2 regions of the Halanaerobium sehlinense genome follow, and region 1 is predicted to be linked to the other one. Evidence: a T-box and tRNA genes for the amino acid it is inferred to sense, from the RefSeq annotation. Region 1 holds a T-box; the other holds one or more tRNA genes.
The links. A T-box is a leader RNA that pairs with one kind of tRNA and senses whether it is charged. The one in region 1 lies ahead of serS (serine--tRNA ligase), so its partner is inferred to be a tRNA-Ser.
Positions count from the first base shown of each region.

Region 1 (8,709 bases):
CCAATTAAATCAACAATATTGTCAACACAATAAGGTTCAACATGTTCTATTTGATCTCCCTGATAGTATAATGCTCCTTTAGAACCAATTTTGAGAACTATTAATGATCCAGGATCCATCATCTCATAAAACCCTCTAATAATATCTTCTGGATCAGAAAGTCCCAGTAAAATTTTTCCCTCTTCAATTCCTGGTAATAGAACATTAACCTGAGGAATAATTTCTAACATTACTTTCCTCATTTCTTCAATGCTGTCCCAAAGCTTTAATCTCAAATTTGGGTCAAAAGAAATTTTCAAATTATTTTCTCTTGCTAATCTTAAAGCTTCGAAAAAAGCAGCTTGAGCACTATTACTTAAAGCTGGAGTAATACCAGTTAAATGAAGGTGTTTAGAGTTTTTAATATAATCTTCATTAATATCTTCTTTTTTAAGATGACTAGCAGCAGAATTATCGCGATAATAAAAAACTTTTGGCTCTTTAGTTGTATGCATCTCTTTAATTAATAAACCAGTCCTATGTTCCTCATCTCTTTTAACCTGAGAAACATCTACTCCTTCACCTCTTACAAAAAACTCTACATAATCACCAAGAGGATCCTTGCCCAGTTTACTGATCCAGCCTGAATTAAAGCCAAGCCTTTTAACACCAATTGCAACATTGGATTCTGCTCCTGCTATATACTTAGAAAAATTATTTAAATATTTTAATGAACCTACCTCATTTGGTGCCATAGCTGCCATTGTTTCCCCTATAGTAACAAGATCAATCATTTGAAATTCCTCCTAAAAAAATAAAAATTTGTCTTTAATGCTAAAATTTAAAAAAAGGCCACAGCCTAAGCTGCAGCCCCTATTTTAATTAATTAACTATTTATCTCTTAACTCTTCCGGAAGCATTTCCACCAGCAAGAGTTTCTACTTCCTTAACACTTACGTGGTTGAAGTCACCAGGAATTGACTGTTTTAGAGCAGATGCAGCAGCACCAAACTCAGCAGCTTCCTGGAGATCTTTGCCAGTTACTAGAGAATAAATCAAACCACCTGCAAAAGAGTCTCCACCTCCAACACGGTCAATGATTGTGATCTCATATTTAGTTGACTGGACAAAGTTTTCCCCATCAAAGAGAATAACTAACCAACCATTATTGGAAGCACTGTGGCTGATTCTTAAGTGACTTCCTACTAATTCTAAGTCAAAGCGATCAATTAACTGTTTGGCAACATCTTTGTAACCTTCAACATTAAGGTCGCCACCAGTAATATCAGAACCACTCTTAATATCAAATACCATTTCGGCATCTTCTTCGTTAGCAATTACAACATCAGTGTATTCCATTAAACCTTCCATTACCTGACCTGCTCTTTCTCTACTCCAGAGCTTAGCACGATAATTTAAGTCACAGCTAACCTTTACTCCATGTTTTTTAGCAGCTTTAACAGCTTCTAAAGTAACATCTGACATTTTTTCACTTAAAGCTGGAGTAATTCCAGTATAATGGAACCAGTCAACATCAGCAAAAATCTCTTCCCAGTCAAAATCTGCACTTTCTGCTTCAGCAATTGCAGAATGAGCTCTATCGTAAACTACATTTGATGGTCTCTGACTTGCACCATTCTCACAATAATAGATTCCTAAGCGGTCTCCACCACGAGCAATATAATCAGTATCAACACCAAAACGGCGAACTTCGTTTAAAGCTGCCTGACCAATTGGATTGTCAGGTAACTTAGTTACAAAACGAGCATCAAGACCATAATTAGCTAAAGATACAGCAGTATTTGCCTCTCCTCCACCATAAATCACATTAAATGTGTCAGCCTGAATAAAGCGCTCATGGTTAGGTGGTGTCAAACGCAGCATAATTTCTCCAAATGTAACAACTTTCTTAGTCATAATATAAAAACCTCCTGATAATTTTTGAATTGAATATAATTTTAGTAAAAATAATTTATAGTCACAATTACATTATGATAATTAAAAATTTAAATTTAAAATGTACATCTATCAGTAAAATAGACTCTGCAGCTTATTAAAATGATCTCAGATATAAGAACACTCCAGCCAACCTTCTTAACTAAAAGAAATGATATTAAATTTTTATGAATTAGAATTTTTATTAGAATAACTTTATGAATATCTCCGCTAACTCAGCTCGAAAGACAGGATGTTTTGAGCTGACCGCAGCACACGAGGTGCTGATCGGGAAGGCAAGCTGAGTTAGCTGAGAGATGAATGCTAGTTATTCTTAAAAATAATTTTGAAATAAAAATTTAATTCATTTCTGCTCTGGCTTCCTTAATCAATCTAATAAATTCTTTAGCAGTTTCTGTTACCTGCTCATAGTCACCAGTCTTGGCTCCCTTACTTAAGGAACTACCTACACCAACAGCTAAGCTTCCAGCTTTAATCCAATCCTTAACATTATCTAAGCTAACTCCGCCTGTAGGCATTAGAGGTGCTTGTGGTAAAGGACCTTTAACAGCTTTTATTATCTTAGGTCCAAATAAAGTCGCAGGGAAAATTTTAACGATATCTGCACCATATTTCATTGCTTTAACTACTTCAGTTACACTCATTGCTCCAGGCATAACAGCTTTTTGATAGCGGTTACACATAGCAATAGTTTCTTCATCTAGAGAAGGAGAGACTATATATTCAGCTCCAGCTAAAATGCAGGCTCTAGCAGTCTCTGCATCTAAGACAGAACCTGCACCAATTAAAATTTCATCTTTGCTGTACTCATCAGTCAACTGCTTGATTACATCAACAGCTCCCGGAACAGTCATAGTAATTTCAATGGCTTCAATACCACCTTTTTTTACAGCCTCTGTAATTTTCAATGCTTTTTCTGCATTTTCAGCCCTAACAACAGCAACAATACCAGTTTCTTCAACCCTTTTTAAATCTTCAATTTTACTCATTAAATAAGCCTCCTTTAAATTTTAAATCTTTTTGTAAAAACAGCTCAACGATTTTCTCTAATTTTTAGCCGGTATTTTAATATTCCGTTTTTAGAAAGCACAATAAATTAAATAATCAAATTAAAACCCGGCTTTATCTCAAAAAATTACTACAAAAATATAATTTTAAAATTATGTTTCTTATAGTAAAACACTGTTTTATTTATACCTCGTTTTATATAATTCTAGACTCAAGGTAATATTCCTTCTTTTTTTTAAAAAAATATAAAAAAATTTTTAAAAAAATAAAAAGAGCCCTAAAAAGAGCTCTTTCAAATAAAATATTTGTTTTTTAACAATTATTTAAATTAATTCAGTTTTAAATTATAAATGAAGTAACTAATTATTTAATTACATCAGTTCCCATAAATGGTCTTAACACTTCTGGCACAGTAACTGTACCGTCTTCATTCTGATAATTTTCTAATATTGCAGCTACTGTTCTTCCTATTGCCAACCCGGATCCATTTAAAGTATGAACAAATTCTGTGCTTGCATCAGGCTCTGGTCGATAGCGAATTCCAGCTCTTCTTGCCTGAAAATCTTCAAAATTAGAACAAGAAGAAATCTCTCTATAGCTTTCATAAGCTGGCATCCAAACTTCTAAATCATAAGTTTTTGCAGAAGAGAAAGTTAAATCCCCTGTACAAAGACTTACTACCCGATACGGAAGCTCTAATTTCTGAAGTACATCTTCTGCATCAGCTGTTATTTTTTCTAACTCATCATAGGAATCTTCAGGTTTTACAAATTTAACCATTTCAACCTTGTTAAACTGATGCTGACGAATTATACCTCTAGTATCACGACCATGAGCACCAGCTTCAGCTCTAAAACAGGCACTATAAGCTGTTAAATATTCGGGAAGCTGATCCACATCAAGAATTTCATCACGATAAAGGTTAGTTACTGGAACTTCAGCAGTTGGGATTAAATAATAATCTAAACCTTCAAGTTTAAACATATCCTTCTTAAATTTAGGCAGCTGTCCTGTCCCTGTCATACTATCTGCATTAGCTATGAAAGGTGGGAAAACCTCCTTATAACCATGCTCATCAGTATGTAGATTAAGCATAAAGTTGATTAATGCTCGCTCTAACCTTGCACCTGCTCCTTTAAGAAAAGTAAAACGGGTTCCAGTTACTTTCCCTCCCCTTTCAAAATCTAAGATATCTAAATCCTCTCCGATATCCCAATGTGCTTTGTATTCAAAATCAAATTTTCTTGGTTCACCCCATTTTCTAAGTTCTTTATTGTCTTCTTCGTCTGAACCAACTGGTACAGATTCATGGGGAATATTTGGAATTCCAAGAAGTAAATCATTTAGTTTTGCTTCTACATCTGCAACTTTTTGATCTAATCCCTTAATTTTTTGAGAAACATCCTGCATTTCTGCAATGAGATCAGAAGCATCTTCTCCATTTCTTTTTAGCTCTCCAATTTTATCAGAATTAACATTACGCTTATGTTTTAACTGCTCAGCTTCATATAAAAGATCTCGTCTTTCATCATCAAGTTCTTTAAATTTTTCAATTGGAGACTCCATATTTCTCTTTTCCATCGATTCTTCTACAATTTCTGGGTTTTCTCTTATAAATCTCATATCTAACATTCTCTAATTCCTCCTTTAAAGATTATGCTTAATTTGAATTATAACCTTGATTTGAACTAAAAATTAAATAACTTCTAGAATATAAAGTAAGATAAAAACAAAAAAACTCCTCCCTAAAAAGGGACGAGATTACTCGTGGTGCCACCCTAATGACAGCTCAGCTGCCTCTTAAATAGTTTTAACGGACTCAACCGGTTCAGCTTAATCTAATTACTTTCAGCTTCACAGCTCCAGACTGGATTCAAAAATTAACTGGCCAATTTACAGCAGCCATCAGCTCTCTTATTTCAGTTAATAAATTTACTATTGTCTTTCACAGCTTTTAGATAGTTGGCTATTTATTTGTTATGCTTATTATATTACAGGGTTTTCCTTAATTCAAGTTAAATTTATTAAAATCTACTCAATAAAATATATTTTTCTTTTTTTCTCCAGTTTAAAATTAAATAGTTATTTTAAATATATTTTTTCTAATCTATCATTTAAGCTGCAGACAATTTCATAATTTATAGTTCCACAGAGTTCTGCAATTTCAGCAGCAGATATTTCTTCGTTTTTTTGCTTACCAATCAAAACAACCTCATCACCAACTTTAACTTGGTCAAGATGATCCACACTAACAATTGTCTGTCCCATACAAACTCTACCTCTAATCGGAGCCCTCTCACCTCTAATTAAAACTTCACCCTTATTTGAAAGAAGTCGGGGATATCCATCTTTATAACCAACTGGTAAAACGGCAAGCTTTTCTTTAGACTGAGTTTTATAAGTTGAACCATAACTAATAAAAGAATTGGCAGGAACTTCTCGGATTTGAGTTACTTTTGTTTTAAATGATAAAACTGGTTCTAAATCAGCATCTTTATTTAAATCTTTAGAAGGTAAAAGTCCATAAAGGATAACACCTGGCCTAATTAAATCCAAATAAGTTTCTACTAAATCTATAACAGCAGCACTGTTGGCAATATGGATCATAGGTATCTCAACTTTTTCATTATTTAAAGATTTCATAAGAGAATTAAATTTCTGGAGCTGTAGATACGAATATTCCTTATCTGCTTCATCAGCCTGAGCCAGATGGGAAAAAAGGCCATCTAGTTTGATAAAATCTAATCCCTTTAAACATTCAAAAACATCTATAATTTCTTTAGGAAAAAATCCGATTCTTCCCATTCCCGTATCTATATTTAAATGAACTTTTATAATTTTACCAAATCTAGAGGCAGCCTTATTTAATTCTTTAAGTGTTTCTAAACTAGCAGCAGTCTGAATTAAATTACCAGTTATAACGTCATTTATTTGAGAAGGCAAAATTTCAGCTAAGACTAAAATTGGTTTTTCAATTCCAGCATCTCTTAATTCAAGTCCTTCATCAGGACTTCCAACACAAAAATATTCTACACCTAACTGTGATAATTCTTGGGCAACCCTTACTGCTCCATGACCATAAGCATTTGCTTTAACAACTGCAGCAATCTTAGTTTTATTTGGAATTTTACTGCGAATAAAATTATAATTATTTTTTAAAGAACCAAGATTAATCTCAATCCAGGTTGGCCTTTTTAACTGCAGTTCCATCTTTTTTCCTCCATCTTTTGGTAATTTGTTAAAAATATTAGTTAAATATCTAAAGTGATTAACTTCTTAGTTCCACTCAGCTAATAATTGATCTAAATCCTGATAGTCATAGCCAAAACTTTCAGCAACAGCCTGACAAACTATATTTCCCTGATAAACATTTAATCCTAAAGCTAAAGAATAATCATCCAGCATTGCTTTTTGATAACCTCTAGATGCCAATTTATTTATATAGCTAAGAGTTGCATTTGTTAAAGCAAAGGTTGAAGTTCTAGCTACCGCTCCTGGCATATTTGCAACAGAATAGTGAATAACTCCATGCTTTTTGAATACAGGCTCATCATGGGTTGTCGGATAAGTTCCTTCAATACAGCCTCCTTGATCAATTGCAACATCAACTATTACAGAACCAGCCTTCATATTTTTTATCATTTCTTCTGTAACAAGATTTGGTGCTTTCGCTCCAGGAATTAAAACAGCCCCAACAACTAAATCAGCATCCTTAACTTCTTCTGCTATATGAGCGGGATTAGACATAATTGTTCTAATGCTGCTTTGGAAGATATCATCTATATATCGCATTGTAGATTGCTTGATATCCATAATTGTTACTTCTGCACCCATACCAAAAGCTACTTTAGCTGCATTCCGACCAACAATTCCTCCCCCAACTACTACAACTTTTGCAGGCTTAACTCCAGGAACACCTCCTAAAAGCACTCCACTTCCACCTTTTGGCTTTTCTAGATAAGCTGCTGCAGCTTGAACGGATAACCTGCCAGCAACTTCACTCATTGGAGTCAGAAGAGGCAATTCACCTTCTTCATTTTGAACTGTTTCATAAGCTACTGCTGTTATCTTTTTATCTATTAAAAAATCTGTTAATTCTTTATTAGCTGCTAAATGCAAATATGTAAAAAGAATTTGACCTTCTCTAAAAAATTCATATTCTTCTCTTAATGGTTCTTTAACTTTAACTATCATTTCTGCTTTATCAAATAATTCCCTTTTTTCAGCTATTATTTCAGCACCAGATTTCTGGTAATCAGCATCAAAAATTCCACTTCCTCGACCAGCATCCTTCTCAATTAACACTTGATGACCTGCCTTTGTTAAAACTTCTGCTCCTGCAGCAGTTAAAGCTACTCTATTCTCATTGTTCTTTACTTCTTTTGGTACTGCTATTATCATCAAAATCAGCTCCTCTAAAATTTATAATCTTATCTACATAATAACAGATATACAAGCTTATTAAAAGATTTTTTATGCATGTTTTTGACATATATGAGCAATTAGGCGCTCTAAATAAAAATTCCTGCTTCAAATAAATGAGCAGGAATTTATAATCAATACTATATAATTTTATAACAATTAAATATTATATATTTTTCTCAATTTCTGCATCTTCTCTTAAACCTTCAACAAAATCCTGAAATGCCTGACTTTGTTTCTGATTTCTAAGCTGACTCTTAATTTGAGAACTTACCTCTTCAAAACTTCTTACTCCCGCTTCTCTAAAATCAGTTACTTTAATTACATGGAAACCAAATTGGGTTTCTACAGGTTCTGAACTGACTTCGCCTACATTTAGCTCCATTGCAGCATCACGGAAAGTTGCATCTAAGCCACGTTCTTCAGCTGTTATAAATCCTAAATCGCCACCGTTTTCTGAAGTAGGTCCTGTAGAGTGTTCTTTAGCCATTTCTGCAAAATCAGCACCATTATTAATTTCAGATAATACTTCCTCTGCTTTTTCTTTTTCATCAAATAAAATATGGCTTACTCTTTTTTGCTCAGATGTTTCAAACTGTTCTTGATTATTATTATAAAACTCCTGTGCTTCTGCATCACTAACCTCTACCGTATTAACAACTTCTTCTCTTAATTTATTAACTAAAAATCCATTCATATTATTTTCAAAGAACATATCTTTGTATTGCTCCATTGATTCAAAACCCTGCTGCTGAATAGCCTTTTCAAGCTGCTCATCATTAAGATTATTCTGTTGTTTTAGAGCATTTACCTGTTGATCAAATATATTATTCATTTCCTCATTACTAACTTCAATTCCTCTATTTTTTGCTTCCTGAACAAGTAATTCATTTGTTATTAACTGTTCTAGCTTTAACTTGCGAAATTCGTTTACTACATTTTGTCCAGCCTCTGTCTGTAATATAACAGACGCAAATTCTTGATTTGATTGCAGAAGCTGCATCAAAATATTTCTAACACCTGCAAACTGTTCGAGTTCCTGCATTGAAATTTCTTCTCCATTAACATAGGCTGCAATCTCAGGTGTTTCCTCTGTTACTGTTTTATTAACATCTTGAGCATCTTGAGCCATTGCTGGAATTGATAAAACTAAAAGCATAATTGCTGAAATAATTAAAATGTTCTTCTTTAAATTCATTAATACACACTCCCAATTAAAATATTCTTAATTTATAATTAACTGCTTTTAATTATACCATAAATCCAATGATTAGCAAGAATTTAGAAGCTTTTCTAATTGAATTTTAATTATTGTGAAATTAAATTTATCAGTATCTAAAGAAA
Region 1 covers NZ_AP042442.1:2,813,230-2,821,938, forward strand. Annotated here, with positions in the region: gene ACZ446_RS13640 (sugar kinase) at 1-773, opposite strand, end outside; gene ACZ446_RS13645 (PfkB family carbohydrate kinase) at 874-1,896, opposite strand; gene ACZ446_RS13650 (bifunctional 2-keto-4-hydroxyglutarate aldolase/2-keto-3-deoxy-6-phosphogluconate aldolase) at 2,274-2,924, opposite strand; gene serS (serine--tRNA ligase) at 3,307-4,575, opposite strand; T-box leader at 4,692-4,901, opposite strand; gene alr (alanine racemase) at 5,026-6,153, opposite strand; gene ald (alanine dehydrogenase) at 6,220-7,344, opposite strand; gene ACZ446_RS13670 (peptidyl-prolyl cis-trans isomerase) at 7,532-8,563, opposite strand.

Region 2 (8,709 bases), 150 kb from region 1:
CACCTGTAGAAGCCATTTTAGTTGCTTGAAAACCTGATGTTGTTAAGGCTTCCAGAAGATCAGACGCATCATGATCGTGGACAACAGCAATTACCATCTTAACTGTTTTTCCAGTTTTTGCTCTTTTTTCCATTAGAATAACCTCCTGCTAATTATATTTTCTATCTTTTTTTGGACATTTTCTATACTGTCACCAGCATTTACCAGAGCAAAACGTTCTGTTTCTGCCATTTTTAAATAAGCTTCTCTTACCCGCTGATGAAATTCATCCACTTCTCTTTCCAATCTATCACCTTCAGCATCAAAACTTTGAGCTCTCGCCCTATTTAAGCCATCTTTAATATCAATATCTAAAATAAATGTTAAATCCGGCCAGGTGGAATCAATTACCCAATCATTAATCTGATACACCATTTCATAATCCAGGCCGCGTCCAGCTGCCTGATAGGCTAAATTAGAATCTACAAATCTATCAGAAATAACTACTTTCCCTTTTTCTAAAGCTGGTTTTATCTTTTCTTTAACATGTTGAGCTCTGTCAGCAGCATATAGAAGAATTTCTGTTCGATAATCCATAGAATCATATTGAGGATCTAAAAGTAAGTTTCTAATCTTCTCACCCAATAGAGTTCCTCCCGGTTCTCTAGTAACCAAAACTTCATATCCCTTTTTTTGCAAATAACCTGCCAGCAGATTAATTTGTGTTGTTTTACCTGAACCCTCAATACCTTCGAACGTGATAAAAAAACCTTCTGCCAAAACTGTCAGCCCCTCTCAAACTTTGTTAAAATAATCTTATTTATATATTAATTATATAATAATCAATCTGCTAATGCAATAAAAGAAAAGCCGACTAAAACATCCTTGAACTACCACAAGAAGTGTTTTGTCGACTCTTAATTAACCCTTATTAAAAAGTGTTTTTTTAATCAAAAAATTAATCTAAAGCTAAAATTTAACCTGGAGCTGTGATAAATTAATCTAGATTAAGACTTAAACTTAAGCCGCCTTCATTCTTTTCCTGATCAGCTGATTCATCATCACTGCTATCTGTATTTTGATTTTTCATTTTAACTTCTTTTGCTGGAAAAGAATCCTCTTTTTCTTCAATATATTCAGAAGCCTCAATTGCAGCCTTAGCTCCTGAACCAGCAGCAATTACAACCTGTCTGTAGTCAGGATCCTGTACATCACCACAAGCAAAAACACCTTCAATATTAGTATGCTGTTTTTTGTCTGTTATTATATAGCCATAATCATCAAGTTCTATCTGGCCATTTAAACATTCTGTTCTTGGATGATGTCCGATAGCCACAAACAATCCATCTACATCAAGGTCACTCTCTTCATTTGTTTTATTATTGAAAATGCGAAGACCTTCTAATTTATTCTCGCCTTTGAGACTTTTAACTTCTGTATCCCAAAGAATCTCGATGTTTTCTTTAGCTTTGACTCGATCACCAAGGATTTTAGCCCCTCTAAATTTATCACGTCGATGCAGGATATATACTTTAGAGGCGAATTTGGCTAAAAATGTTGCCTCCCATAGTGCTGTATCTCCACCACCTACAATTGCAATTTCTTTATTTCTAAAGAAAGCAGCATCACAGGTTGCACAATAAGAAACACCATTACCGCGCAAACTGTCTTCTTTATCCAAACCTAAAGTTTTTGGTTCAGCTCCAGTGGCAATTATTATAGAATCTGCGATATATTCTCCAGCTTCTGTTTTTACAATGAACTTATCTCCTGAAAAATCAACTTTCTCAGCACTTTCGTATTCCAAACGTACACCAAAATTTTCAGCCTGTTCGGTCATTTTTTGTGTTAGCTCAAAACCACCAATCGGCTCTGGAAAACCAGGATAATTTTCTAATTCAGAGGTTGTTGTAATTTGCCCTCCAGGCTCTGGTCCATTTAAGACAAGTGGGGCTACTCCATTTCTAGCAGCATAAATTGAAGCAGATAACCCACCAGGTCCACCACCAATAATTATTAAATTCTCTTCCTGTCTATTTTTATCGCTCATTATTAATTCCCCCTGTTTAAAACTTTTATATAAATTAATATTAATTTAATCCGATTTATATCTTAACTTTCAAATATTATAGTATTACTATTCTTTACTTTTTTCTGTTAAACTAGCAACAAAGGCTGCAGCGTTAACAGAACTTTGATCGCAAAAGAAAACTCTCTGCAGATAAAGCAGAGAGTTAATCTCAAATAATAATTTTAGTTTTAATCAACACTGTAATTTGGAGCTTCTTTTGTCACCTTAACATCGTGTGGGTGACTCTCACGCAGGCCAGCTGCAGATATTTTTATCATTTTTGAATCATTAATTAGAGTATCAATATCAGGAGTTCCACAATAACCCATACCTGATTTTAACCCTCCAACCAGCTGATAAATGGTTTCTGATAAAGTACCCTTATATGGGACTCTTCCTTCAATTCCCTCAGGCACAAATTTTTCTGCTTCAGTTTCGTCTTCCTGGAAATAACGGTCTTTACTTCCTTTTTTCATTGCTCCAACTGAACCCATTCCTCGATAGACTTTATAACTTCTGCCTTTATAAATTTCTAATTCACCCGGGCTCTCTTCTGTACCTGCCAGTAGGCTTCCGATCATAACTGTACTGGCACCTGCAGAAATAGCTTTGACAATATCTCCGGAGTATTTTATACCACCATCTGCGATAACAGTTTTACCATACTTTTGAGCTACCTGAGCAGAATCATTAATTGCTGTAATTTGAGGGACACCTACTCCTGCAACAACTCTAGTTGTACAAATTGAACCAGGTCCAATTCCAACCTTAACTACATCCGCGCCCGCTTTAATCAAAGCTTCGGTTGCTTCTGCTGTTGCTACGTTTCCAGCTATTATAGGTAATTCAGGATATTTGTTTTTAATTTTTTCTACTACATTCAATACATTTTGAGAATGTCCGTGTGCTGTATCAATAACTAAAATATCTACACCAGCTTCAACTAAAGCAGCAACACGCTCATCGGTATCTGCACCAGTACCAACTGCTGCTGCAGCTAATAATCTTCCCTGTTTATCTTTAGAAGCAAGTGGATACTGTTTTGCTTTTTCAATATCTTTAATAGTAATCAAACCTCTTAAGACTCCATCATCATCTACTATTGGCAGTTTTTCAATTTTATGCTTGCGAAGCTGCTCTTTTGCTCCTTCTAAATCGGTTCCAACAGGAGCAGTAACAAGTTCTTCATCAGTCATAACTTCAGAAACAGGGCGCTTATAATCTTCGACAAAACGAAGATCTCTATTTGTTAGTATCCCCAATAACTTTTCGTCTTTATCAACAATCGGCACTCCTGAAATGTGATATTTAGACATCAAAGCCTCTGCTTCTTCTATTAAAGCGTCTGGAGACAAAAAGAAAGGATCAACTATAACTCCACTTTCAGAACGTTTTACCCGGTCAACTTCAGCAGCCTGAACCTGAATTGGCATATTTTTATGGATTACACCAAGTCCACCTTCTCTAGCCATTGCAATCGCCATATCACCTTCAGTAACTGTATCCATTCCAGCTGAGATAATCGGTGTGTTTAAATAAATTTCATCAGTCAGTTTAGATCTTGTACTTACTTCTTTTGGGACTACATTAGATTCTGCAGGTACCAGCAGAACATCATCAAAAGTCAAGCCTTCTTTAATTATTTTTTCCATAACCAACCTCCTAGATTTTTGTGAAAATTAATACTTATAGAATTTTATAAATATATGTAATTGAATATAATCATTGGATATTTATTATCCGAAAATGAATCTAATATTTTAAGTATTTTAACAAAGCAGCAGCCAAATGTCAAGCGAATTAACGTACACCTACCGTTTACAGGACCATTTATTTCCATAAATGATGATGGGATTACTTCCTTTTTAAAAAATCCACTATTCCTGACTAAAAATAGTGGATTCCTTAAATATTTGCCATTTTATGCTTCCGCAAACGGAAGCTGCACATACTATAATTCTCTTCTTCCTTCTAAGGCCTTGGAAAGAGTGACCTCATCTGCATACTCTAAATCTCCTCCAACAGGAATTCCGTGAGCTATGCGAGTCACCTTAACCCCTAGAGGTTTGATCAGTTTAGCAAGATACATTGCGGTAGCATCACCTTCTGCATTAGGGTCTGTTGCCACAATAACCTCTTTAACCTGGTCTTTTTCCAGCCGAGGAATAAGTGATCTAATTTTTATTTCATCTGGTCCGATTCCATCCATTGGTGAAATAGCTCCATGCAGTACATGATAAAGACCATTGTACTCTCCAGTCTTTTCCATCGCCACAACATCACGTGGACTTTCTACTACACAAATTGAAGTCCGGTCCCTTTCTTCTGACTGACAGAAAGAGCAGGTTTCACCTTCAGTTAAGTGATTACAATTAGAACAGTAATTTATTTTTTCGCGCGCTTCAATTAAAGCATCTGCGAGATTTTTTACATCATTTTTGGGCTGACCCAGTATATAAAAAGAAAGACGGCGAGCAGTTTTAGGCCCTATTCCAGGCAGTTTACTGAGCTCGCCGATCAATTTCCCCATAGGTTTAGGATATGGATTCATTAAGGCATCCCTGGTAGATTCATTCCACCAGTCACTTTACCCATTTCTTCATTTACCATTTCTTGAACTTCTCTCATACCCTGATTAACAGCTGCCAGAACTAAATCTTCAAGCATTTCTACATCCTCTGGGTCAACTACTTCCGGGTCAATCTGTAGGTCAACGACTTCCTGCTTACCGTTAACTACTACTTTAACTGCTCCACCACCAGCAGTAGCTTCAAGTGTCTTTTCTTCTAATTCTTCCTGCATCTTAGCCATCTTAGCCTGCATCTTTTGTGCCTGTTTCATCATTTTTTGCATATTCATTTTATTTTCCTCCCCTATTTTCCAAAATTGTTTGGTCTACTTCAATAATTTCACCAGAAAATATTCTGGCCAGATTTTCTATATCTAAATCACCAGCGAAATCATTATTTTTTAGCTTAGATTTAGAAGCCGGTGTTTTAGTTTTTTTGTTCTTTTGACTACTGCTTTTATCTTCAACTACAGAAGGATCATTATTTCCAGTTTGATTAAAATCTGTTTCATTTATTTCTTTTTTTTTAATACCAAGCTGCAGCTCTAACTCTACAGCTTCATTTAAAACATTTCTTAAAACCCCAATAATCAGTGCTTTGTTCGAAACAGCACCTTTATAATGAAATTTCTTAGTTTCAGGAAAAGCTATAGTGACTGTTTTTTGATCTACAGCCAGTGGTTCTCCTTCTCTTAAAAGTGCCTGTACAGAAACATCAAGCTGTCTAATTTCGTTTAAGACTTGACCCCAATTATCTTTGACCTGTTTTAAAGAGAGATTTCCTGTTCCAGCAGTTTTATCTGTTTTAACATCTTCCTCAACTGCTGAAGCTTTAGACTTTCTTTTTCTTTCAGATTTAGAGTCCTCTTCTGCCTCACTTTTTTGCTGAACTGAGTTCTCATTTATAGGCTCAACTGTCTCTTTATTAATATCATCTTCAGCCGCTTCAGAACTTAGATCCAAATTTTTAGAAGGCATTTCTTTTTTGAGATTAGAACTATCTTTTTTAGTTAATAAATTATTTAGTTTAAATTCAATTTCAGAGAGTCTAGCTTCTAATCCACTGCCACTGCTCTCTCTACTACTTAATTTTATAACACTTATCTCCAATTGTAAACGGGGTCTAGAACTTGAACGTAATTTTTCTTTTAAAGAAGCAAATTCATCTATGATTTTGGTTATCTCTTTAGTGCTTAAATTAGCAGCCACAGAAGAAATTTCTTCTAAATAGCTTTGGGAATACTCCAAGATTCCAGAATCAATACCACATTCTTTTATCAAAAGCAACTCGCGACAATATTCAATCAACTCATCGCTAAACCTTTCTATTCCTAAACCAGATTCTAATTGCTTATTTAATAATTCTAAAGCAGGTTGGCTCTGCTTTTTACTTAAATAAATTAAAAATTGTTTTAAATCTGATTTATCAATTCGCCCAAGCATTCTTGTGATTTCCTCTGCATTGAGCTGACCGTCACTAAAAGAAATTGCCTGATCTAAAAGACTAATTGCATCCCTCATTCCACCTCTAGCACTACGTGCTAAAATATCAAGAGCTTCTTTTTCAATTTCATAACCCTCAGAATCCACAATAAATTTCAAACGCTGTTTAAGATTATTTAAAGTTAAAAGGCTAAAATCAAAACGCTGACAGCGTGACATAATTGTTGTAATAACCTCATGTGGTTCAGTTGTTGCTAAAATAAAAACAACACTTTCTGGAGGTTCTTCTAAAGTTTTTAAAAGAGCATTAAAAGCACCTTTAGTCAGCATATGTACCTCATCAATGATATAAACCTTATACTTGCCTTCTCCAGGATAAAATTTGACCTTTTCTCTCAGTTCTCTAATTTCATCAATACCACGGTTGGAAGCAGCATCAATTTCAATTACATCAAGAGAGTTTCCTTTTTCTATACGCTGACAGGAATTACACTCACCACACGGCTCAAATTCTGGAGATGGGTTAGCACAATTAAGAGATTTGGCAAAGACCTTTGCAGTCGAAGTCTTGCCTGTACCTCTAGGCCCAGCAAAAAGATAGGCATGAGCAACTCTGTCATTTTTTAAAGCATTTTTCAAAGTCTGTTTAACCTGATCCTGCCCAATTAAATCATTGAAATTTTCAGGCCGATATTTTCTGTAAAGAGAGAGAAAGGACATTTTTTTCACCTCTAAAATAGTATTATATAACAAAAACACCCTATTCCGGGTGTTTTAAAAAAGTGGCCGCACACCGTGTTTCGAAGATTTTCTCCCAGGCGTTACCCTGACAGTTGGCTCGAACCAGGCACCCTCGCGGCACATGGAGCGACTTGCTTACCGCTGCTTCCTCCCGGACCTGACGGGGTTCACAAGACTCCATTGCGCGAGACCCAATTGTCAACACTACTTATCAGGGCCAGACCCTGAAAGAAAAAATCCTCAGCCACGGCATCAATCCTGCTATAGCGGGTTGCAGGTTATAGGGTACCGCTACCACCCCATCTAGTGCGGCCAAATCTTAACAAAAATTATAAAATTTTAATGGCGGAGAGGGAGGGATTCGAACCCTCGGTAGGTTTGAGCCTACACCCGCTTTCCAGGCGGGCCCCTTAAGCCAGACTCGGACACCTCTCCGTAAAAGAAGTAGGATATAAGAAGTTGGAGGTAGGATAAATCCAATCACTCCAATTCTAAGTCTCTACTTTGAAAATTTATATACAATTCTATGGTTGATCAAAATCTAATGGCGGAAGGAGAGGGATTTGAACCCTCGAGACAGCAGAACTGTCTACTCGATTTCGAGTCGAGCGGTTTCAGCCAGACTCACCCATCCTTCCGTTGTCTTAACTCACGGAAAAAATCTTTTAAAAGCTGAGCTGACTCATCCTCCATAACACCTTTTTTAACTTCTACCTGATGATTAAAACGCCCATCATTTAAAAGCTGATATAGGCTATCAACAGCTCCCGCTTTGGGATCACTGGCTCCATAAACAAGACGTTTAATTCTAGACTGCAGAATTGCTCCTGCACACATCGGACAGGGTTCCAGAGTCACATAAAGCTGGCAGTCTTCCAGGCGCCAGCTAGCCTCATTTTCGGCAGCTTCTCTCAGAGCAATCATTTCAGCATGAGAAGTTGGGTCCTGAGTTTGCTCCCGGAGATTAAACCCACGGCCAACAACCTGATCATTACAGACAACAACTGCACCGATTGGAACTTCAGCTCTTTGGTAAGCCTTCCTAGCTTCTGCCAGAGCCATTTTCATATATTTTATATCATCTTCCATAGAATATCTCCTGTAAATAATGCAATTTTTCAACTTGCAACATCAATTATTATAACAGCTGCCAATATTTTTTGCAAGGATTTTCTCTGAAAAATTTGCCTTAAAATCAGTTAATAAGTAGATTGAAATCACATATAAATAAATTTTCGCATAAAAAATAGCAGCTGGTTTTAAGATCAGCTGCTTTAGTTACTAAAGTAAAATATATTTTATTGAAAAACCGCTCATTTTTTGGCGGCTTAATATTTAAAATGGCGCACCTGAGAGGAGTCGAACCCCTAGCCTTCTGATCCGTAGTCAGACGCTCTATCCAGTTGAGCTACAGGCGCACGCTAAAACTTTTCTTAAGCAACAATAAATATTATAACAGTTACTCTTATTATCGTCAAGTGATTTTTAATAAAAAATTATATTCATTGAACTAACAGCCTTTGTGAGCTGTTTAAGTTAGTTAGTAAGCTGTCTTGACGACAATAAAAAAGACCATTTTTAGAAAATATTTAGAGTTATTTAAGTAAAATTTCCAGTATGAAAATTTGAAAAGCATCTGATCTTTTAGGTTTCATCACTTCTGATTCGATTATCCCTACGTGTATTTAGACTACATTATTTAGGTGAAAAAGTCAAGATTTTTTGTTCTTGATTGGATGGGGTTTTTGAACTAAAAGCTTCCATAAATTATAATTTGTTTAATTTAAAATTTTGATCACTATTTATTCAATCTTTATTTCCATTATATTATCAAATTCTCTGGTTTTAAATATTTTTGTAATATCACTTATATCTCCAATATCCAGTTTAAAAACATCATTGATAT
Region 2 covers NZ_AP042442.1:115,701-124,409, reverse strand. Annotated here, with positions in the region: gene ACZ446_RS00585 (cyclic-di-AMP receptor) at 1-133, opposite strand, end outside; gene tmk (dTMP kinase) at 133-759, opposite strand; gene trxB (thioredoxin-disulfide reductase) at 977-2,029, opposite strand; gene guaB (IMP dehydrogenase) at 2,239-3,702, opposite strand; gene recR (recombination mediator RecR) at 4,002-4,601, opposite strand; gene ACZ446_RS00560 (YbaB/EbfC family nucleoid-associated protein) at 4,601-4,909, opposite strand; gene dnaX (DNA polymerase III subunit gamma/tau) at 4,911-6,782, opposite strand; RNA gene ffs (signal recognition particle sRNA large type) at 6,849-7,115, opposite strand; tRNA gene ACZ446_RS00545 (tRNA-Ser) at 7,147-7,238, opposite strand; tRNA gene ACZ446_RS00540 (tRNA-Ser) at 7,349-7,441, opposite strand; gene tadA (tRNA adenosine(34) deaminase TadA) at 7,428-7,892, opposite strand; tRNA gene ACZ446_RS00530 (tRNA-Arg) at 8,145-8,221, opposite strand; gene ACZ446_RS00525 (hypothetical protein) at 8,606-8,709, opposite strand, start outside.
Region 2: it encodes a tRNA-Ser, which carries the amino acid that the T-box ahead of serS (serine--tRNA ligase) is inferred to sense. The anticodon was not compared.